One region of the Pseudomonas sp. GW460-LB5 genome, then DNA from elsewhere that is predicted to be linked to it. Evidence: riboswitches for the same ligand, from Rfam matches in the RefSeq annotation. Region 1 holds a riboswitch; each other region holds the start of a gene.
What was found. A riboswitch is a leader RNA that binds a small molecule or an ion and turns the genes downstream of it on or off. The one in region 1 is predicted to bind cobalamin.
Positions count from the first base shown of each region.

Region 2: another riboswitch for cobalamin. It lies ahead of AC07XM_RS21965 (ABC transporter substrate-binding protein); the one in region 1 lies ahead of cobW (cobalamin biosynthesis protein CobW).
Region 3: another riboswitch for cobalamin. It lies ahead of AC07XM_RS21955 (TonB-dependent receptor); the one in region 1 lies ahead of cobW (cobalamin biosynthesis protein CobW).

Region 1 covers NZ_JBWKXT010000003.1:92,647-99,706, reverse strand. The annotation lists gene AC07XM_RS04110 (multidrug/biocide efflux PACE transporter) at 1-417, shown strand, start outside; gene AC07XM_RS04105 (branched-chain amino acid aminotransferase) at 582-1,601, opposite strand; gene AC07XM_RS04100 (ATP-binding cassette domain-containing protein) at 1,738-3,315, opposite strand; gene AC07XM_RS04095 (hypothetical protein) at 3,542-3,901, opposite strand; gene AC07XM_RS04090 (glyoxalase superfamily protein) at 3,898-4,275, opposite strand; cobalamin riboswitch at 4,377-4,593, shown strand; gene cobW (cobalamin biosynthesis protein CobW) at 4,694-5,761, shown strand; gene cobN (cobaltochelatase subunit CobN) at 5,765-7,060, shown strand, end outside.
Region 2 covers NZ_JBWKXT010000041.1:46,119-53,178, forward strand. The annotation lists gene AC07XM_RS21960 (acetyltransferase domain-containing protein) at 125-1,291, shown strand; cobalamin riboswitch at 1,320-1,516, shown strand; gene AC07XM_RS21965 (ABC transporter substrate-binding protein) at 1,628-2,638, shown strand; gene AC07XM_RS21970 (FecCD family ABC transporter permease) at 2,638-3,654, shown strand; gene AC07XM_RS21975 (ABC transporter ATP-binding protein) at 3,651-4,439, shown strand; gene AC07XM_RS21980 (pseudoazurin) at 4,457-4,891, shown strand; gene AC07XM_RS21985 (OprD family porin) at 4,888-6,225, shown strand; gene AC07XM_RS21990 (hypothetical protein) at 6,273-6,596, opposite strand; gene AC07XM_RS21995 (GNAT family N-acetyltransferase) at 6,719-7,060, opposite strand, start outside.
Region 3 covers NZ_JBWKXT010000041.1:38,780-45,839, forward strand. The annotation lists gene AC07XM_RS21920 (TetR/AcrR family transcriptional regulator) at 1-259, opposite strand, end outside; gene AC07XM_RS21925 (NAD(P)H-dependent oxidoreductase) at 351-947, shown strand; gene thpR (RNA 2',3'-cyclic phosphodiesterase) at 1,087-1,632, opposite strand; gene lpxO (lipid A hydroxylase LpxO) at 1,791-2,690, shown strand; gene AC07XM_RS21940 (carboxymuconolactone decarboxylase family protein) at 2,804-3,148, shown strand; gene AC07XM_RS21945 (GNAT family N-acetyltransferase) at 3,227-3,796, shown strand; gene AC07XM_RS21950 (outer membrane beta-barrel protein) at 3,928-4,674, opposite strand; cobalamin riboswitch at 4,835-5,042, shown strand; gene AC07XM_RS21955 (TonB-dependent receptor) at 5,152-7,060, shown strand, end outside.

The DNA of each region.
Region 1 (7,060 bases):
GAACGCCTGGTGCACGCCGTGGGCTATGAAGCATTCGCGGTGCTGCTGTGTGCACCACTGTTGTCCTGGGTGATGGGCAAGTCGCTGGCGACTGCGGGTGCCTTGGCGGTAACCCTGTCGGTTATCGCCATGCTCTGGAACATGGTCTACAACGCGCTGATCGACCGCTGGGTGCAGACCGAACGCATCAACTGGAAGGCCAGTGGGCGCTTCGTGCACGGCCTGGGCTTCGAGGCTGGGCTGGTAGTGTGGTGCCTGCCGGTGGCGGCATGGATGCTGGATATCTCGCTGCTGCAGGCGTTCATGGTAGAGCTGGGCTTTTTCGTGATTATTCTGCCCTACACCGTGTTGTACAACTGGGCGTTCGATAAAGCCCGGCACCTGCTGATGCAGCGCCGCCTCGCGCGTTCCCTGTAGACCCTGTAGGAGCGGCTTTTAGCCGCGAACACCGGCATAGCCGGTGCCAACCACCGCGGTGCCTGCTTCGCGGGTAAACCCTCTCCCACAGGGACCGTGAGTCATCCAACAAAAACGGGGCATGCCATTGCTGGCATGCCCCGTTCTTATACAGCTGATACAGCTCAGGCGACCTTGACGATCCAGCCTGCCGGCGCTTCAACATCGCCGCTCTGGATGCCGGTCAGCTCGTTGTAGAGCTTCTGGGTAACCGGGCCGACTTTTTCCAGGTCGTGGAACACGTGCAGCTTGCCGTTGTACTCGATACCGCCGATCGGGGTAATCACCGCAGCGGTACCGCAAGCGCCGGCTTCGATGAAGCGGTCCAGCTTGCTGATTTCGACGTCGCCTTCAATCACGGTCAGGCCCAGACGCGATTGCGCCAGTTCCATCAGCGACAGGCGGGTGATGCCTGGCAGTACCGAGGCCGATTTCGGGGTAACGAACTCGTTGTTGGCGGTAATGCCGAAGAAGTTGGCCGAACCCACTTCCTCGATCTTGGTATGGGTCAACGGATCGAGGTAGATGGCGTCGGCGAAGTTGGCCTTCTTGGCCTCAGCGCCCGGCTGCAGGCTGGCAGCGTAGTTGCCGCCGACCTTGGCGGCGCCGGTGCCTTGTGGGGCGGCGCGGTCAAAGCTGGAAATCTGGAAGTTGTGCGGCTTCATGCCGCCCTTGAAGTACGAGCCAACCGGAATGGCGAAGACCGAGAAGATGAACTCGGGGGCGGTGCGCACGCCAATGTTGTCACCGGTGCCGATCACGAACGGGCGCAGGTACAGGGCGCCTTTGCCGTGCGGTGGTACGAACTTTTCGTTGGCCTTGACCACTTGCTTGCACGCTTCGATGAACACATCGGTCGGCACATGCGGCATCAGCAGGCGGGCGCAGCTGCGCTGCATGCGGGCGGCGTTCTGGTCCGGGCGGAACAGGTTGATCGAGCCGTCCTTGCAACGGTAGGCCTTCAGGCCTTCGAAGCATTGCTGGCCGTAGTGCAGGGCCGTGGAGCCTTCACTGATGTGCAGCACGTTGTCGTCGGTCAGGGTGCCTTTGTCCCACTCGCCATTGCGCCATACGGACAGGTAGCGTTTGTCGGTTTTGATGTAGTCGAAACCCAGCTTGTCCCAGTTAATGCTTTCGTTGCTCATGACACCCTCATTGTCTTGCAAGTGCCCGATCGCTCGGGCTGCTGTTATATGCGCACCACGTCACCATAATACATCCGTCGCGGATCGGGAACGGCCAGTCACGAATTGATAGCCTGCGATGCTTTTTTTTCGGTTTCTACAACCGCAGGTACTCATCCAGTGCCAGGTTTTCCAGCAAAACCGCATCATGGGACGCCACCATCAGCGCCCCGCGAAACTGCCCGAGCATGCGCTCCAGGGCTGCCAGTGACGGCAAGTCCAGGTGGTTGCCGGGCTCGTCCAGCAACAGCAGGTCGAGTGGCCGCTCGCGGTACAGCACGGCAGCAAGTGCTGCCTTCATCCGCTCGCCGCCGCTGAGCAGGCTGCTGGGCAACTCGACGCGGGCCGCATCCAGGCCCAGTTGTGCCAGGCGGCTGCGCAACTCGCCCTGGGCCAGCACCGGGTTGGCCCTGCGCAGGTGTTCGAGCACGCTGCTGTGGCCTGCCAAGGTACTGCAGTGCTGGTCGAGCAGGGCGGTTTCGCCACGGCGGCGCAAAGTGTGTGGTGATGCCGGTAATTGCCCGTTCAGCAGCCTTAGCAGCGTGGACTTGCCACTGCCGTTGGCGCCGACCAGGCCCATCCGCTGGCCCAGGCACAAGCGCAGGTCAAGCGGTTTGCGGGTGCCATGGGGCAAGCGAAGTGCCTGCAACGCCAACACTTCGCGGCCCGCATGACGCTGGGGCGTGGGAGCATGCAAGGTAATCGCAGTGGCTTGCTCGACCTCGCGGGCGGCGTCATGCACTTTGCCCAGCAATGCTTGCCGCGCGTCGCGATGGTCGCGGTGCTGCTTGCCCGCCGTGGCCTGGCTGCGCTCCTGCTGGCGGTCGACCAGGATCTTGGCCTGGTTGGCATGCCTGGCTTGACGCCCGGCCCGGGCCTGATGGCGTTCCAGGTCTTCGCGCTGGCGCTGCAGTTCACGGGCTTGGCGTTGTTGCTGCTGCTTGAGCCGGGCAAGTTGCTGCTGGGCCTGCGCCACCTGGCTGGCTTTTTGTGCTGCATAGAAGCCGTAGTTGCCGCCATAGGCCTGTAACCCCAGGCTCGACAGTTCGACAATGCGCGCCATGTGCGCCAGCAGGCTGCGGTCGTGGCTGATCACCAGCAAACCTCGGTCCCAGGCCTCGATCATGCTCAGCAATTGGGCACGGGCGTCGCTGTCCAGGTGGTTGCTCGGTTCGTCGAGTATCAGGTAGTCGGCACCGCTGAGCCATGCGCCTGCCAGCGCCACGCGCATAGCCTGGCCGCCGCTCAGGCTGCGTGCGGGCTGGCGCCAGTCAAGGTGACTCAGGCCGTTGCGTTGCAGGTGCATCTGCAGTTGCTCGCGGATATCCCAGCGCTCGCCGACGGTGTCGAAATCCTGGGGGTTGATGCTGCCTTGCTCGATGCGCTCCAACGCCGCTATCACCGACCCCACCTGGGCCAGGTCGGCAAGCGTGGTGCTGCGCTCGATTACCTGCTGATTCAGCAGATGGACAGGCCCAAGGCGCCGGCACTGGCCGCTGCTCGGTGCACGCTGGCCGGCAAGAACCTGCCCTAGCAGGCTCTTGCCCACGCCATTGCGCCCGACCAGGCCGGTACGCCGTTGGTCGAAGGTTTCGTTGAGATCGGTAAACAGTAGCCGGCCATCAGGCAAGGCCAAAGAGACGCTGTCCAGCGTCAGGATCGACGTGTTCGTCATGCACAACTCCACAAATGCCGCGACATCTCCGGAGCAAACCGGAGGCTGAAGACTGGCCGTCGAATGGACGGCGGCATTAATGGCGCATTGGACGAATACCTCGTACTGGGGGAGTGCGTAGCCTAACGGCCCGTTGGGGGCGGGTAAAGTACCGCCCGCCGTGTATGGGTTTCCTGCACTGGCGATGCGCCGCGCGAGCGGCGCCCGATCTTGTCTGGCCCTGGGCTCAGCGCCCCGTCAAGCGCTTGGCCCAGTCGCCTCCGTGGCTCTGTTTGCAGGCCTCTTCGCTGTCAAACCGTACATGCCAGGCCGGGTGATCCAGTTGTATGCCGGCGTGGTCCAACGCCTGACGGGTCAGCGCCAGCATGCGTGCCTTTGCTTCACCCGCCACTGCAGCGACTTTCTCGGCCTCTTGTTCAAACACCCAAGTAATACGCAGGCTGGCCGGAAAGTTCTCAGGGTCCAGGCGATGGGTGAGCCAGGTGAACCCGACGATTTCTGTCTTGGCGGTTTCACAGGCGTCCGTCAGGCACGCTACCAGCTCCCGCTCCAGGCGGGCCATTTCGCGTTTGCCCAGCGCCTTCACAGGTTGGCCTCGTCATCGATCTGCTGGCAGAAGCGCAGGCGGTTGCCGAACGGGTCGCACACCTGCATCTGCAGGCCCCAGTCCAGGCGCTCGGCTTCGGGCCGGGCGTAACCGTACTGTTTGCCTTGCAGTTCATGCTCCAGCGCCCGCAGGTCGTCGAGGCGGGCAAACACTGTAGAGCCGGGGCAGGCATCGCCATGGTGCTCGGTAAGGTGCAGGATCAGGCCATCGCGGTGAATCTGCATGTACAACGGCAGGTTCGGGCTGAAGCGGTGCTCCCAGTCCAGGCTGAAACCGAGGAAATCCATGTAGAACTCCCTGGCCTTGTCGACCGAGAAGATGCGCAGTACCGGGATGGCGGGGGCGAGGAGCATGGGGCGTCCTTGACAGTGGGCAAAGTCGCCACTGTACCGCAGTGCCGCCAAGAGTTGTCGGCAAGCCCCGCAGCAATGGTTGACCACCCGCCAGCCACTGCGTAGCCTTGCCACTTCGAGGTTCTTCGGCCAGGCCGAAGCTAAGACGGGAACGCGGTACAAGCCGCGGCTGCCCCCGCAACTGTAAGCACTGACAACGGATCGACACAGCCACTGCGCCAATGCGCGGGAAGGCGTCATCCCGCCAGCCCGCCGTTCAACTGAACGGGGAGCTGGAACGGTGCAAGCCAGGAGACCTGCCTCGCAACGTTTTCGACTTTCAACCGGGCGGGGTGATCCGGTGGCGAACAAGCCCGGCCGGCCTGGTCCGCGGCTGTCGTCCTGCATGCCCGCGCCATTCTGCCAAGGGCAATGCGACATGAAAACACTGGCCAAGCTCCCCGTTACCATCGTCACCGGCTTCCTCGGCTCGGGCAAGACCACCTTGCTGCGCCACATGCTCGACAACGCCCAGGGCCGTCGCATTGCGGTCATCGTCAACGAATTCGGCGAACTGGGTATCGACGGCGAAATCCTCAAGCAGTGCAGCATCGGCTGCACCGAAGAAGAAGCCAGCGGCCGCGTCTATGAACTGGCCAACGGCTGCCTGTGCTGCACCGTGCAGGAAGAGTTCTTCCCGGTCATGCGCGAGCTGGTGGCACGCCGTGGCGACCTGGACCACATCCTGATCGAAACCAGTGGCCTGGCCCTGCCCAAACCGCTGGTGCAAGCCTTCCAGTGGCCGGAAATCCGCAACGCCTGCACCGTCGACGCGGTCATCACCGTGGTCGATAGCCCGGCCGTGGCTGCCGGCACTTTCGCCGCCTACCCGGACCAGGTCGATGCCCAGCGCAAGCTCGACCCTAACCTGGACCACGAATCGCCGCTGCACGAACTGTTCGCCGATCAGCTGGCTAGCGCCGACCTGGTGGTATTGAACAAGGCCGACCTGATCGACGCCGAAGGCCTGGCCAAGGTGCGCGCCGAAGTGGCCGAAGAACTGCCGCCGGCAGTCAAGGTGGTAGAGGCCAGCAGTGGCAAGCTGCCGCTGGAGGTGCTGCTGGGTGTGGGCGCCGAGTCCGAGGCGCACATCGATGGCCGCCGTACCCACCACGATTCGCACCACGATGGCGACGATCATGACGACCACGACCACGACGCCTTCGACTCCATTTCCATCGACCTGCCGGAGGCTGACGAAAGCCTGTTGCTCGACGCCTTGACCCAGCTGGTGGTGGAGTTCGGCATCCTGCGCGCCAAAGGCTTCGCTGCCATCCCGGGCAAACCGATGCGCCTGCTGGTGCAAGGCGTGGGGACCCGTTTCGACAAACACTTCGACCGCGCCTGGCGTGCCGACGAGCCGCGCATCACCCGCCTGGTGTTGATCGGCCAGGAACTCGACGCTGCCCAGCTGGAAGCGCGCCTGCGCCAGGCCTTGGGCGCCTGACCCGTGCACCTGCTGCGGACCCAGCCCGGCGGCTTCGTGCCGGACGACAGTATTGCCGACCTTGGCCAGACACCCGCCGAACTGGTGATTCTCTGCAGCGGCGATTCGCACCTGGCGTTGCTCGCCGATACGGCCGAGCAACTGCCTGAGGATTTCCCCAGCCTGCGCCTGGCCAACCCGATGCAGGTGCAGAACCACGCTTCGGTCGACCTGTATGTCGACCAGGTGCTGCGCCACGCCAAGGTCATCCTGGTGTCGCTGCACGGCGGCGTCGGTTACTGGCGCTATGGCGTCGAGCAACTGGTCGAGCTGGCTGCCCGGGGCGTGCAACTGATTCTGGTACCAGGCGATGATCGCCCTGACCCGGAGCTGACCCGCTTGGGCACCGTCACGGGCGACCAGGCCGAGCGCCTCTGGCACTACTTGCGCCAGGGTGGCAAGGCCAATGCCATCAACCTTTACAACTGCCTGGCCAACCAGTGGCTGGGCCGCGATTATGCCTGGGACGAGCCGCAGCCCTTGCCGCGCACCGCTGTGTATCACCCGGCCAAGGGCAGTGTGGCACTGGAAGACTGGTACCCGCACTGGCACCCGGATTGCCCGGTGGCGCCGCTGCTGTTCTACCGCTCCCATTTGCAGGCGGCCAACACCGCGTTCATCGACGTGTTCTGCCAGCGCCTGCAAGCCGCTGGCTTGAACCCGTTGCCGATTGCCGTGGCCAGCCTAAAGGAAAGCGCCTGCCTGGACCAGGTCGAAGCCTGGCTGGACGAAGTCGGTGCCGAAGTGCTGGTCAATACCACCGGTTTTGCCCTGTCCAGCCCCGAACGGCCCAACCTGCGCCCGTTCCGCCGTGACATTCCGGTGCTGCAGGCCATCTGCGCGCAGGACAACCAGCCCGGCTGGGAAGCCAGCGAACAGGGGCTGGGTGCACGCGACCTGGCCATGCACATCGCCTTGCCCGAACTGGACGGGCGCATCATTACCCGCCCGGTCAGTTTCAAGGACATGGCCTGGCGCAGCGAGCGCAGCCAGTCCGACGTGGTGTGCTACCGCGCCCACCCCGAGCGTATGGACTTTGTCGCCGAGCTGGCCCGGCGCTGGGTCGAGCTGGCGCGCCTGCCCAATGCCGAGAAGCGCGTGGCCCTGGTGATGGCCAACTACCCGACCCGGGATGGCCGCATCGGTAATGGCGTCGGCCTGGATACGCCCGCTGCTGCACTCAACATTCTCAAAGCGCTGCAGGCCGAAGGCTATCCGCTGGCCGATTTGCCGGGCAGCGGCACGCAACTGATCCACCAG
Region 2 (7,060 bases), on a different contig from region 1:
CGGTAGGAGCAGCCTTGCGCAGCGAAGAGACCGGCACAGGCAACACAAAAACCTCTACCAACCTCTCATCGATTAGTTATAAGATAACGTTTCACATGACATTAATTCCTATCAGCGACCCTCCATGACAAGCGCCAGCGCCACGCCCTCCTTGATCACCCAGCGCCTGCAAAGCATCGATGCCCTGCGCGGCCTGGTGATCCTGTTCATGCTTCTGGACCACGTCCGCGAAACGTTCTTCCTGCACCGACAGGTCAGCGACCCGATGACCATCGAAGCCACAGAGCCGTCGCTGTTCTTCAGCCGGACCCTGGCCCACCTGTGCGCGCCAGTGTTTGTCCTGCTAACCGGGCTGTCGGCCTGGCTGTACGGCGAAAAGCACCAAGGCCGCGGCGATGTCTCGGCGTTTCTGTTCAAGCGCGGGTTGTTCCTGGTGGTGCTGGAATTCACCCTGGTCAACTTCGCCTGGACCTTTCAGTTGCCCCCCAGCGTCATCTACCTGCAAGTCATCTGGGCCATCGGCGTCAGCATGATCGCCCTGTCGCTGCTGGTATGGCTGCCACGTGCTGCCCTGCTCGCCCTGGGCGCAGCCATCGTTGCCGGCCACAACCTGCTCGACGGCCTGCACTTTGGTGTGGAGTCAGCCCTGCACGTGCCATGGGCAATCCTGCACGACCGGGGCTGGCTTGAGTTTTCCGAAAACCTGCGCCTGCGCACGTCTTACCCGGTGCTGCCATGGATCGGCGTCATCGCGCTGGGTTATGGCCTGGGCCCCTGGTTTGCCCGGGGCAGTGCGGCTGGCCAGCGCCAGCAGCGCCTGCTGCTGGCGGGTTTGATCGCGTTGCTGGGCTTTGTCGCGTTGCGCATGTTCAACGGCTACGGCGAGGCGCCGTGGAGCGGTTACCCCACCTTCACACAAACCGTGATGAGCTTCTTCAACATCACCAAGTACCCGCCTTCACTGCTGTTCCTGGCCTTGACCCTGGGCTGCGGCCTGCTGTTGCTGCGCGCCTTCGAGCGCGCCGGCCAGGCCCGCTGGGTCAGCGCGCTGGCAGTGTTTGGCGCAGCACCGATGTTTTTCTACCTGTTGCACCTGTACGTGCTGAAGCTGTTGTACCTGGCCTGCGTGGCGCTGTTCGGCCTCAACCATGGCGACTACTTCGGCTTCGACGGCATCGCGGCGGTGTGGCTGGGTGCAGTGGTGCTGGCGGTTTCGCTGTACCTGCCGGTGCGCGGGTTCGCTCGCCTGAAAGCGCGCCGCCGCGACATCACCTGGCTGAAGTACTTCTGAAAAGCGTTTTCACCCGGCGGCACGATGGTCTACCATGCGGGCCGCCGGTTTCCACCACGGAATTAATAGGGAATCCCAGGCCCGCCAATACGGGCCAAACGGAACTGCCCCCGCAACTGTAGGTGCCGAGCCTGCTCCATTGATGCCACTGGGCCACAACCCGGGAAGGCCGGAGCCGGGCCATGACGCACCAGTCAGGAGACCTGCCGGCCTACATTTACCAACCGGCGGGGTGTCCGGGATTGGCCATCAGTGTTGCCCCTGCCCTCGGCGGGGGCTCGGCGATGCCTGTCCGTGCGTTCCTCACCCGAACTGTCCGATAGGAGATCGCCCAGCATGCTGCCCCGTTTCGCCACCCTGCTCGCCGGCCTCGGCCTCACTGGCCTGGCCCAGGCCGCCGCCACCCACTACCCGCTCACGGTCGAGAACTGCGGCAAACCGCAGACCTTCGCCCAGGCCCCGCAGCGCGCCGTCACCATCGGCCAGGCCGGCACCGAGATACTCTACGCACTCGGGCTTGGCGACAAGCTGGCGGGCACTTCGCTGTGGTTCAACAACGTGCTGCCCGAGTACCAGGCGCAGAACGACAAGGTGCCGCGCCTGGCCGACAATGACCCCAGCTTCGAGGCCGTGGTCGGCAAGCGCCCGCAGCTGGTGACCGTGCAGTTCGAATGGATGGTCGGCGCCCAGGGTGTGGTCGGCACCCGCGAGCAGTTCGATGAGCTGAAGATCCCCACCTACCTGCTGCCGTCGGACTGCGAAGGCAAAGACAACCTGGTCGGCGCCGACGGCACCCGCCTGCAGGCGTTTCAGGTAAACAGCATCTACAAGAGCGTCAGCCAGCTGGCCGAGATCTTCGATGTGCAGGACCGCGGCACTGCGTTGAACGCCGAGCTGAAAGGCCGCCTGGACAGCGCCAAGGCGCAACTGGCCGGCAAGGACCTGTCTGCCACCTCGGCACTGTTCTGGTTCTCCAGCGCTGACCTCGACATCGACCCTTACGTGGCGGGCCGTCAAGGGGTCGCGGACTTCATGCTACGCACGTTGGGCGTTCGCAACGTGGTCGAATCCACCGAGGAGTGGCCGACCGTAGGCTGGGAAACCCTGGCCAAGGCCAACCCCACCTGGCTGATCATCGCCCGCATGGACCGCCGCCGCTTCCCCGCCGACGACTACCAGAAGAAGCTGGAGTTTCTGCGCAACGACCCGGTAACCCGCAACATGGACGCGGTGAAACACGATCGCATCATCGTCCTCGACGCCGACGCCATGCAGGCCGGCATCCGCCTGTTCCGTGGCCTGCAGACGCTGTCCGCCGCCTTTGCCAGCGGTAAAGCACCCCAGTGATGAGCCGCCTGCTACCTTGTATCGCCGTTGCCCTGGCGGCACTGCTGACCGCCTTGCTGGCCGGCACCGCCATTGGTGAGACCAACCTGTCGCCCAGCGTGGTCGGCCAGGTGCTGGCCAACCAGCTGTGGCAGGCCGGCTACCCGGTTGACCCGATCGACGCCGGCATCGTCTGGAACTACCGCCTGACCCGCACCCTGGTCGCGGCAGCCTGCGGTGCCGGCCTGGCCACCTGCGGTGTGGTTCTGCAGGCGCTGTTGCGCAACCCGCTGGCCGAGCCGTACCTGCTGGGGTTGTCGGCCGGCGCCTCGACCGGTGCAGTGCTGGTCGGCCTGCTGGGCCTGGGTAGCCTGACGCTGAGCATGTCCGGGGGCGCCTTCATGGGGGCGCTGGCTGCGTTCGCCCTGGTGCTGGTACTGGCCCGCGCGGCCGGCCCTGGCAGCAACAACGCGCAGGTGATCCTCGCCGGTATCGCCGGCTCGCAACTGTTCAACGCTCTCACCGCCTTTCTCATCACCAAGTCGGCCACCGCCGAACAGGCACGCGGCATCCTGTTCTGGCTGTTGGGCAATCTCAGCGGCGTGCGCTGGCCATCGGTGTGGCTGGCCGTACCGGTGGCGCTGTTTGGCCTGGTAGTGTGCCTGTGGCACCGCCGCGCACTGGATGCCTTCACCTTCGGCGCCGATTCGGCTGCATCGCTGGGCATCCCGGTGCGGCGCACCCAGCTACTGCTGATCAGTTGCACAGCGCTGGTGACGGCCGTGATGGTGTCCATCGTCGGCGCCATCGGTTTTGTCGGGCTGGTGATTCCGCATGCCCTGCGCCTGCTGCTCGGCCCAGGCCACAGCCGCCTGTTGCCCGCCAGCGCACTGGGCGGTGCACTGTTCCTGATTGCCGCCGACGTCCTCTCACGCACCTTGATCACGGGCCAGGTGATTCCCGTGGGCGTGGTCACCGCACTGATCGGGGCGCCCGTCTTCGCGCTTATTCTGGTCAGCCGCCGAGGGCACTCATGACGGTCATGACAGCTGTACAGCTTGCGCCGCTGAGTTGCCAGGGCCTAGGGCTGCAATTGGCCGGCACTGCCGTGCTGCGCGATATCGAGCTGAGCGTTGTAGCAGGTGAAACCCTGGGCATCGTAGGCCCCAACGGCTCCGGCAAGTCCTCACTGCTCAAGTTGCTGGCCGGGCTGCGCAAGCCGGCCAGTGGCAACGTGCAACTGCTGGGCGAACCGCTGGCACAACTGCCCCGCCGCCGGGTTGCGCAGGCCCTGGCACTGGTCGAGCAACAAGCTGACACCCTCGACGCAATCCGTGTGTTCGACGCCGTTGCCTTGGGCCGCACACCTTGGCTGTCGGCATTGGCACCCTTCTCTCGAGAGGACCGTACCATCGTCGAACAGGCCCTGGCTGACCTCGACGCCCTGCACCTGCGCGCACGCCTGTGGGGGTCGCTGTCGGGTGGCGAGCGCCAGCGCGTGCACATCGCCCGCGCCCTGGCACAACGGCCACAGGTACTGTTGCTGGACGAGCCGACCAACCACCTGGACATTCAGCACCAGCTAAGCCTGCTGCAACAGGTTCAAGCCCTGCCCGTGACCACGCTGGTGGCCTTGCACGATCTCAACCAGGCACTCACCTGCGACCGCGTCGCGGTACTGGACAAGGGCCGCCTGGTCGCCCTTGGCAAACCGTTCGAAGTCCTCACCCCCGAGCGCCTGCTGTGCACCTTTGGCGTGCATGCCCGCTACCTCACCGATCCCTTCGATGGCGCGCGCATCCTGCGTTTTCGCGCCCCCTGAACCAGGAAGTTCCACTGATGCTGTTGCGCCCTGTCGCCCTGCTGCTTGCCAGCGCCCTGCTTGCCCCGGCCGCACTGGCCGAGGTGCATGAAGTGAAAATGCTCAACCGCGGCAGCGAGGGCGCCATGGTGTACGAGCCGGACCACCTGCGCATTGCCCCCGGCGACACGGTGCGCTTTCTGCCCACCCAGAACGGGCACAATGCGGCCAGCGTGACCGGCCTGCTACCGGCGGGGTCCGAGGCCTTCAAGAGCAAGTTGAACCAGCCGTTCGAGCAGACCTTCAGCGTGCCGGGGGTATACGGCATCCAATGCATTCCGCACCTGGCGATGGGCATGGTGATGGTGATTCAGGTCGGTGACGCGCCGGCTACCGAGTTGCCAGCCAGCTTGCCTGCGCGGGCGCAAGCCCGCTTCGCAGCCCAGTTGCAGAAGCTTGAGGCAGCGCGATGAACCGGCTGTTGTTGGCGCTGCCACTGTTGGGGTTGTCGCCCTTTGCCCTGGCCGACTCCGCTCAGTCGCAAAGCAACGGTTTTGTCGAAGACAGCAGCTGGAGCATCCTCAACCGCAGCGTATTCGACCAACGCAACTACCGGCACGGGGGGCGCAACAGTGCCGCGCGCAATGCCTACAAACCGCGCAGCGAACGTGATGGCAAGGCTGAGGAATGGGCCTACGGTTTGATGGGGACATTTCAGTCCGGCTTCACTCAGGGCCTGATCGGTGTCGGCGTCGATGCCCATGCCTATCTGGGCGTACAACTCGACAGTGGCGGCGGGCGCGCGGGCAAAGCACGCCTGCTGGGGATGGATAACGACGGGCATCCAAAAAACGAATACAGCCGCGCAGGCGCGGCGCTGAAGTTGCGGGTATCCAATACTGTACTGTCCTATGGCGAACAACGCGTCAAAACCCCGGTGTTCAGCTCTTCCGACAGCCGCCTGCTGCCCGAAACCGCCACAGGGTTCTTCCTCACCAGCAACGATTTGGACACGCTAACGCTGGTGGCCGGGCACTTCAACGAAAGCGCCGACCGCAATGCCTCCAGCCACGACCAGGGCTTCGTGGTGAATTACTCCAACGGCAAGCAGGGCAACAGTTTTGACTTGGCGGGCGTGGTCTGGAACCCCGGTGCAGCCTTCAGCGGCAGCCTGTACACCTCGCGCTACGAGGACAGCTGGAACCAGCACTACCTGGGTAGCACCCTCAGCCACGCGCTGGATGACCGACGCAGCATCAGCCTGGACCTCAACCTGTACCGCACCACAGACACCGGCAAGGCGCTGTCCGGGCGCATCGACAACACCACCTGGAGCCTGGTCTCGCGCTACAACCAGGGGCCGCACGGTTTCAGCCTTGGCTGGCAACAGGTCGACGGCAACACCCCGTTCGACTACGTGACGCGAGGGGCAATCTTCATTGCCAACGCCGTGCAGATGTCGGACTTCAACGCCCCGAACGAGAAGTCCTGGCAGGCACGCTATGACCTGAACATGGGGGCCTATGGGGTGCCGGGGTTGAACCTGACGGCGTTGTATGTGCGGGGGTTCGATATCGACGGCACGCATGTCGACCCCAATGGCGGGTATGCATACCTGGGGTATGGCAAGGGTGGCAAGCATTGGGAACGCGACCTCGAGGCGAGGTATGTGGTGCAAAGTGGCAAGGCCAAGGGGACGACGTTCTCGGTGAGGCATAACGTGCACCGGGGGAACACGGCGCAGGCGGAGCTGGACGGCGACCAGATACGCTTGGCGGTGGAGTGGCCGTTGTCTGGGGGGGGCTGATAGACCGGGTTGCCTGGACTGGCGGCGGTTTGCGGCCCCAGGATCCATCAGGCAACAGCGCTACCCGCAGGCAGCAACCCCCACTGCGCTTGCTCCTGCTCACTCATCGCGGCCAGCACCTCGGCAAACGTGCGCTGCAGCTCCGAACTGACATTGCCAAACGCCCGGTAATGGGTAAGCAAGTAGCGCTTCACCGTCCTGGGCCAGCGCCGCTCGTTGTGCGCCGCGTTGATAATACCTTTGGCATCATGGCGCGTCGCCCCACGCCACAGTTCCATCAACCTGTTCTCGAAATCACCGAAGGTCCACAGGCCAGTGCGGTCTTCGAATTCGTCAAGCAGTTTGAGTTTGTACAGCGCCATGTGTGGCATCGTGAGCCTCCCTCGTGTGCAGTGAATAAGCCGTGCACAGGGGAAGGTAAGCAAGCAGGACCGGCCTGGATATGAACGCGTCGATCACACCCAAAGCGCCGTTGTAGGCAATTTCCCACAGATCAGGGCAATCGCAAGTGCATGTGCGTGGTCTGCCAGACCGGGTCTTGCTCCACATTCACCACGGCAAACCCTTGCCGCTCCCAGAACGCAATCGCACCCGGCAGAAACGGATGCGTATGCAGGTACAGGCAGTCGATACCTGCCTGCTCCGCCCGCTCGCGCAACGCGCCGAACAACGCGGCAGCCAGGCCATGCCTGCGGTAGGCCGGCAACACGAACAGGCGCACCACCTCGACCACCCGCTCAGCGTGATAATCAAGCTGAGGGAAGCGGTGGTCATAGGGCAAGTAGCCGATCACCGCAACCAGCCGCCCGGCATCACGCGCCTCAAGGAAGCACCC
Region 3 (7,060 bases), on a different contig from region 1:
AGCTGGCCAAGGCTTGCGCCAGCATCTGCGACTGACGCGCATCGTATTCCTGGTACAGCGCCACCAGCAGCCCGTTGCGGGTCTCGAAATGGTCATAGACCACCGGCTTGGTTACCCCCGCCTGTTCAGCCAGGCGGCCCAGGCTCAAGGCATCGGTACCCTCCTCCCGAACCAATTGCCAGGCCATGTCCAGCAACTGCCTGCGTCGGTCGTCGCGGCTCAGGCGCTTGCGGGAACGGGCTTGATCGTTGCTTGACATCGATTACCTACCAAAAGTAACTTACTAAACGTAACTTACCTGGAGTATATAACGCTTCAGGCTACCCTGCACCGTTGAATGGAGAGCCACCATGCACGCTCTGATCGTCGTCGGTCACCATGACCCGCAATCCCTCACCCACGCGCTGGCCCGGCAGGTTGCCGACGGCCTGGCCAGCGTCGGCCACAGCAGCGAAATCGCCGACCTGGCCAGCGAAGGCTTCGACCCCCGCTTCAGCCTGGCAGACCATGCCGTGCACCGCCGGCTGGCAGCACCGCCGGCTGATGTACTCAACGAGCAGGCACGCATCGAGCGCGCCGATGCCCTGGTGCTGGTCTATCCGGTCTACTGGTGGTCACTGCCGACCCTGCTCAAGGGCTGGGTCGAACGGGTATTCAGCAATGGCTGGGCGTTCGACTATGAAGAAGGCGCCACGGTGAAGAAATTGCGTGGCATGAAGGTTCACCTGATCGGCGTTGCGGGTGCCGATACAGGCACCTTCGAACGGCACGGCTATGGCGAGGCGATGCGCGTGCAGATCGAGCACGGCATCTTCGACTATTGCGGCGCCGAGGTACTCAGTTCCACCTTGCTGGATGACAGCGAAGGGCCTGACCAGCTTCCCCACTTGCACCATGCACACGCCTTGGGCAAAAAACTGTTTGCAGATTGCCAGGCCGCAGCCTGAACTGGCACAGGGCGGCTACTCAAGTAGCGGCAGCCTCGGTTGGGCACGCCACCTGTTCGACAAGAAGTACTGGGTTGCAGGCTTCAACCAGCTCAATGGCAGCAACAACTATGGCGAGCCACGCAACGCTGACCCCGGGTCAGTCTGCCAGCGGCCACTGCGCCAAGGGCCAGTAGGCGCCCTTGCGCGACTCGTAGAGCGTGAAGTGGCGCGCGCTGAGGTAGAACTCCGGCGCGCTGCTGGCCTCGGGTGGTTGCCCGTGGTAATCCCTGGACAGGGTCAAGTGCGGCCGATACTCACGGTTGGCCGCCTCCACCCCCAACGGCAGCAGTGCCTGCTGCAAGCCATACACCAGTTGCAACAGGGCCGGCGGTGTCTGCTGTGCCTCCAGCACCAACGCGCCGGCCCGCTGCCACACCTGCAAACGGTCAAGCAACAGCCGCGGTGCCAGGGTTGGCAACGTCAGTTGATCGACTGCCGCACAGATCGCCGGCACCTGTGCGGTATCCACATCGCCGAGGAACAACAGCGTGACATGGAAGTTGGCCGCGGGGACGGGTTTGCCGCTGCGCAGGTTCAGCGCCCGGCGCCACTGAGCCAAGGCATGGCGCTGGGCATCGCTGACCGGCAAGGCGAAGAACAGCCGTTTGAACGGGCTACCGCTGGGGCGTATATCCTGAACCATACCAACTCCCTGACATGAAACGTTTGCGCAAGACTGTAGGGCATTACACCAATGTCGCCCCGGTGTTTCGTAACAATAAGTACAAACTACCCCCATGATTGTTTATGCTGGCGAGCTTATGCCATGACGCATGGCCATTTTTCGACAAGTAAACGTCCATGAAAATTGCACTCGTACTTATCTTCGCCCTCTCGATTGCCTACGTGCACCTGCGCGGTCGGGTTCGCCACAAATTGACTCGCCAGCTGGGCGACCACTCCAGCTTCCTCGCCCCGGTCAACAGTTTCCTGTACCTGTTTTCCAAGCTCCCGGCCAAGCCATACTTGCCGGTCGAAGCCTTCCCCGAACTGAAGCCGCTGCAAGACCACTGGCAGGAAATCCGCGAGGAAGGCCGCCAGTTGCTGCACGTGGGCGAAATCAAGAAGTCCGAGAACTACGATGACGTCGGTTTCAACTCGTTTTTCAAGACTGGCTGGAAGCGCTTCTACCTGAAGTGGTACGGCGAAAGCCACCCTTCGGCGATGGCCCTCTGCCCACGCACCACCGAACTGCTGCAAAGCATCGGCACGGTCAAGGCTGCCATGTTCGCTACCCTGCCGCCGGGCGCCAAGCTGGTGCGCCACCGTGACCCATATGCCGGCTCGTACCGCTATCACCTGGGCCTGGACACGCCGAACGATGACGGTTGCTACATCGACGTGGACGGCGAGAAATACTCATGGCGCGATGGCGAGGGCGTGATCTTCGACGAGACCTACATCCACTACGCGGCGAACACGACCGAGCACAACCGCATCATCCTGTTCTGTGACGTCGAGCGCCCGCTCAAGTACCGCTGGGCCACTGCGTTCAACCGCTGGTTCAGCCGCAACGTCATGGCCGCCGCCGCCGCGCCCAACGGTGCCGGCGACAAGACCGGCGGTATCAACCGGTTGTTCACCCGCATCTACAAGATCCGTGAACGCGGCAAAGCGCTGAAGAAGCGCAACCGCCTGCGCTACTACGTGGAAAAATGGGCGGTGGTTGCAGCGCTGGTGCTGGTGTTCATCTACATTTGAAGGCTCAACGCGCCCACAAGTGCTGCTGCACACCCACCAAAGTACAAGCCTCGCAGGTGTCACTCTTCGACTAGCCTGAAAGCTCCACTCGCAACCACCACAAGGTGAAGACGATGAGCATGATGGACTGGGACGCCTACCGTAAGCAGTTGATGGCCGGCATCGGCGATCTCAAGCAACTCTCCCCCGACACCGTGGCCGGTTACATGACCGCCAGCGGTGCAGGGGCCAAGACCAACCACCTCGACGCCAAGACGCGTGAGTTGATCTCACTGGCCGTGGCCGTGACCACCCGTTGCGACGGCTGCATCGCCGTGCATTCGCAGCAGGCGGTCAAGCACGGGGCCAGCCGCGAGGAAATTGCCGAAGCCCTCGGCGTCGCCGTGGCGATGAACGCCGGTGCTGCGCTGGTGTACTCGGCGCGAGCCATGGATGCGGTGGGCAAGGCCAACGGCTAGGCACAAACGGCGTCGTCGCCCTTGCGCGACGGCGCCGCGCCCCACAGACTTGGCGGCCCAGCCCTTGCAGGAGCCCGCATGATCCACGTTCGCCCTATGACAGCCGAAGACTTCGAGCGCTTCTGGCCCACCTTCCAGGCCATTGTCCAGGCCCGTGAAACCTACGCCTTTGACCCCGAGCTGAGCATCGATCAGGCCCGCCAGCTGTGGCTGGAGCTGCCATTGCACACGCTGCTGGCCGAAGAAGATGGCGAGCTGCTGGGTTCTTATTATCTTAAGGCCAATGCCGCCGGGCCTGGCGCGCACGTGGGCAATTGCGGCTATATGGTGTGCGAACAGGCACGCGGCCGAGGTGTGGCACGCCTGATGTGCGAGCACTCGCAGAAGCTGGCGCGCCAGGAGGGCTTTCTGGCCCTGCAGTTCAACTCGGTAGTGGCCAGCAATGAAGTTGCGGTGGCACTGTGGCACAGGCTGGGATTTGAAACGGTCGGCCGCTTGCCCAAGGCTTACCGCCATGCCCGCCTTGGGCTGGTGGACTGCCTGGTGATGTACAAGTGGCTGGCAGAGGAGCCGGTGGTGGAGAAACCACCGCTGCTGATCGGGCGCAAGAACATCGAGGCACGGGTGTCGCGGCGTCGCGGGCGCTGACCTCTCTTGCAGGTTCGGCCCCTTCGCGGGCTTGCCCGCTCCCACAAGTACTGCGCAGCATCTAAAGGCTGTGCGGTCCTTGTGGGAGCGGGTTCACCCGCGAAGAGGCCGGGCCTGCTAAACGCTCAGCTTCAGAACGCCAAGCCCACCTTTACACCAAACTCGTCACGCTTGAGCTTGGTGTTGTCTGCCACTGGCGAATCTTCGTCCAGCTTGTATTCGGTGCGGGTGTAGTACACCCCGGCCTGCACCGGCAAAGCGCCCTGCTGGTTCATCAGCAACGTCACTTCGGCGTACGGGTTGGTGCGGTCTTTGAGGTCGACCGTGTCGCTGCCAAAGTCGTCCACTTTCAGCCGCGCACGGCCGTCCAGGGTGTGGCGCGCGCCCACTTCCACCCGCAGGGTCGAGGCGTCGAACTGGTGGTTGTAGCCCAGCGCCGCCTTGGCAAAGGGCGACTTCACGGTGAGCTTGGTATCAAGGTCGTTGATTTCCGGCTCGAAGCGCGACCAGCTGTAGCCGCCGCCCACGGTCACATCGACGAAGTTGCGAGCGTCCAGCGCCGCACGCCAGCCAAGGTCCAGGTCAGCCTGGGCTTCCTTGAGCTTGTTGTCGTTCTTCTTGCCGTATTTGGCTTCGGCGCCGATTTGGTAGATGAAACCGGATTCGGCTGTCAGCTTGTTGCCGAAGGTGGCGAACACACCGCCCTGGCCCATGTGTTCCTTGTCGCTTTCACTGCCACCTTCGAACTTGAACTTGTCGTAGGCGCCCTGCAGACCGATGGTGAACAGCGGGTCGGTGCTGGGTGCGGCGGTGGCGGCCAGCGGTGCGGCGATCAAGGCGAGCAGGCAGGTGTGGCGCAACAGATGACGAGCAGGCATGCGTAAAGTCTCCATGACTTGGTAACGAAAGACGAACGTGCGGTTCGAGACAAACGCCACACGAAAAGTTCGAAAAAAAATCAGTAAAAACACGCAACCCTGTGTTTTATCGGCGTATTCATGGCACGCCAACATTTGACGCCTTAGCCTTTCAGTGGTCAGATGCGCGCCAGTTTCAGGTGCCCTTCGCCGCCGCGCGCAGGGTGAAACGGGAAGCCGGTGCGTCATGTTACCCATGACAAGTCCGGCGCTGCCCCCGCAACGGTAAGCGAGTGAACCCTTCGAGATACCACTGTGCACGTGCATGGGAAGGTGAAGGTTTCATGCCCCTCGCAAGCCCGGAGACCGGCCTGGAGCTTCACTTGGCAACCCGCGGTGGGCGGGCGCAGGCCGGAATCCGTGCGCGCGCCTGCCTGCATGGTTCGCCTTTGCGTGTTTTCCACCGGGATCCATTCATTCCTGCAGCAGTGGAACGACATGTCCCGTATGTTCAAGCTTCACCCCCTGGCGGCCTGCCTGGCCGTCGCCCTCCCGGCCCTGGCCGATGGCCATGACCAGCAGCCCTTGGCCTTGCCTTCCACGGCCATCACCGACACCCTCGACAGCCGCACCCTCGACCTGGCCACGCCGACCCAGGCAGGCTCGCGCCTCGGCCTCAGTGCCCTGGAAACACCGGCCAGCACCAGCAGCATCAGCGCCGAGCAGATTCAGCAGCGCAACAACCTCACCGTGCAGGATGCGGTGACGCGGTCGCCGGGCATCACCTTCGTCGGCTCCCCCGGCGACGGCGGCACAGGCCTGTCCGCCCGCGGCTTTGCCGGTCACAGTTCGGTGATGACCCTGTTCGACGGCGCAGGCCTGTACACCGGTGCCGGCACCCAGACGTTCCCGGTCGACCCGTGGATGGTCGAGCGTATCGATGTCATTCGCGGCCCGGCTTCGGTTCTGCATGGCGAAGGCGCCACCGGCGCGGTGATCAACGTGATCCCGAAAAAACCGTTTGCCGGCGAGGTGCGCAACCACCTGCGCCTGGGCTACGGCTCGTGGGACCGCCAGCAGCTCGGCCTGGACAGCGGCGGCAGCCTCAGCGAGCGCCTTAGCTATCGCCTGACCCTTAACCAGCAGGCCGGCAACGGCTGGGTCGACCGCACCACATCGCGCAGCCTGGCCCTGAGTGCCGCGCTGCGTTTCGATGCCAGTGACGACCTCAGTTTCACCCTTGCCCACGACCGTGGTGATGCAGAGCCTGCCAACTACTACGGCACCCCGCTGATCGACGGCCACTACCGCAGCAGCCTGCGCAAGAAAAACTACAACGTGCAGAACGACGTGCAGCACTACGTCGATGAGTGGACCCGGCTGACCACGGACTGGACGCTGAACGACCACGTCAGCGCCAGCAACCAGCTGTACTACATCAAAAGCCGCCGCCACTGGCGCAATGCCGAAGACTACAGCTGGGACGCCGAGCGCCAGCAATTGCAGCGCGGCAGCTACCTGGAGATCAAGCACAACCAGGAACAGTTCGGCGACCGCCAGACCTTCACCTTTGACCACAGGCTGTTCAGCCTGGCCAGCAAGACCGTGGTCGGCGCGGAATACAACAAGGTCCGCTTCAACGTCGACAGCAATGCGCCCTACAACGATGTGGGCGGTGACTACATCGACCCATGGCAGCCAGAACCGGGCGGGTTCCACAGCGCCTCGCCGCTGCGCCCGCAAACCTTGTCCAGCACCCACACCTTCGCTCTGTTCGTCGAGAACCGCTTGCAACTGAGCGACCGGCTGTCGCTGGTCACTGGGGTGCGCCGCGACCAGAACCACATCGACCGCACCAACCTGACCAACGACAGCCGCAGCGACCGCAGCCTGCAAGGTGGTAACTGGCGCGCCGGGCTGGTGTTCGCAGTCACCGATGACTTGGCGCTGTACGGGCAGTACTCCACCAGCCAGGAGGGGGTCAACAACCTCATCAGCCTCAGCCCCACCCAGATGCACTATGACCTGACCGAGGCGAAACAGACCGAGGTTGGCCTCAAGCAGCGCTTCTGGGACGGCCGTGGCGAATGGACGCTGGCCGCCTACCACATCGTCAAAAAGAAGCTGCTGGTGGACGACCCGATCACCCACGAGAAACAACAGGCTGGGCAGCAGACGTCAGATGGCCTTGAGGCAACCCTGGAACTGGCACTGGCGCATCAGTGGCAGGTGTCGGCCAATGCGTCGCTGGTACGCGCCAGGTATGACGATTTCGACGAGATGGTCGGCGGTGTAGCGCAGGACCGTGCCGGCAACCGGCCGGCCAACGTGCCACGGCGTACCGCCAACCTGTGGCTGAGCAAAGGCTTCGGCCAGCAGGTAGAGGCCGGCATGGGTGTGCGCTACG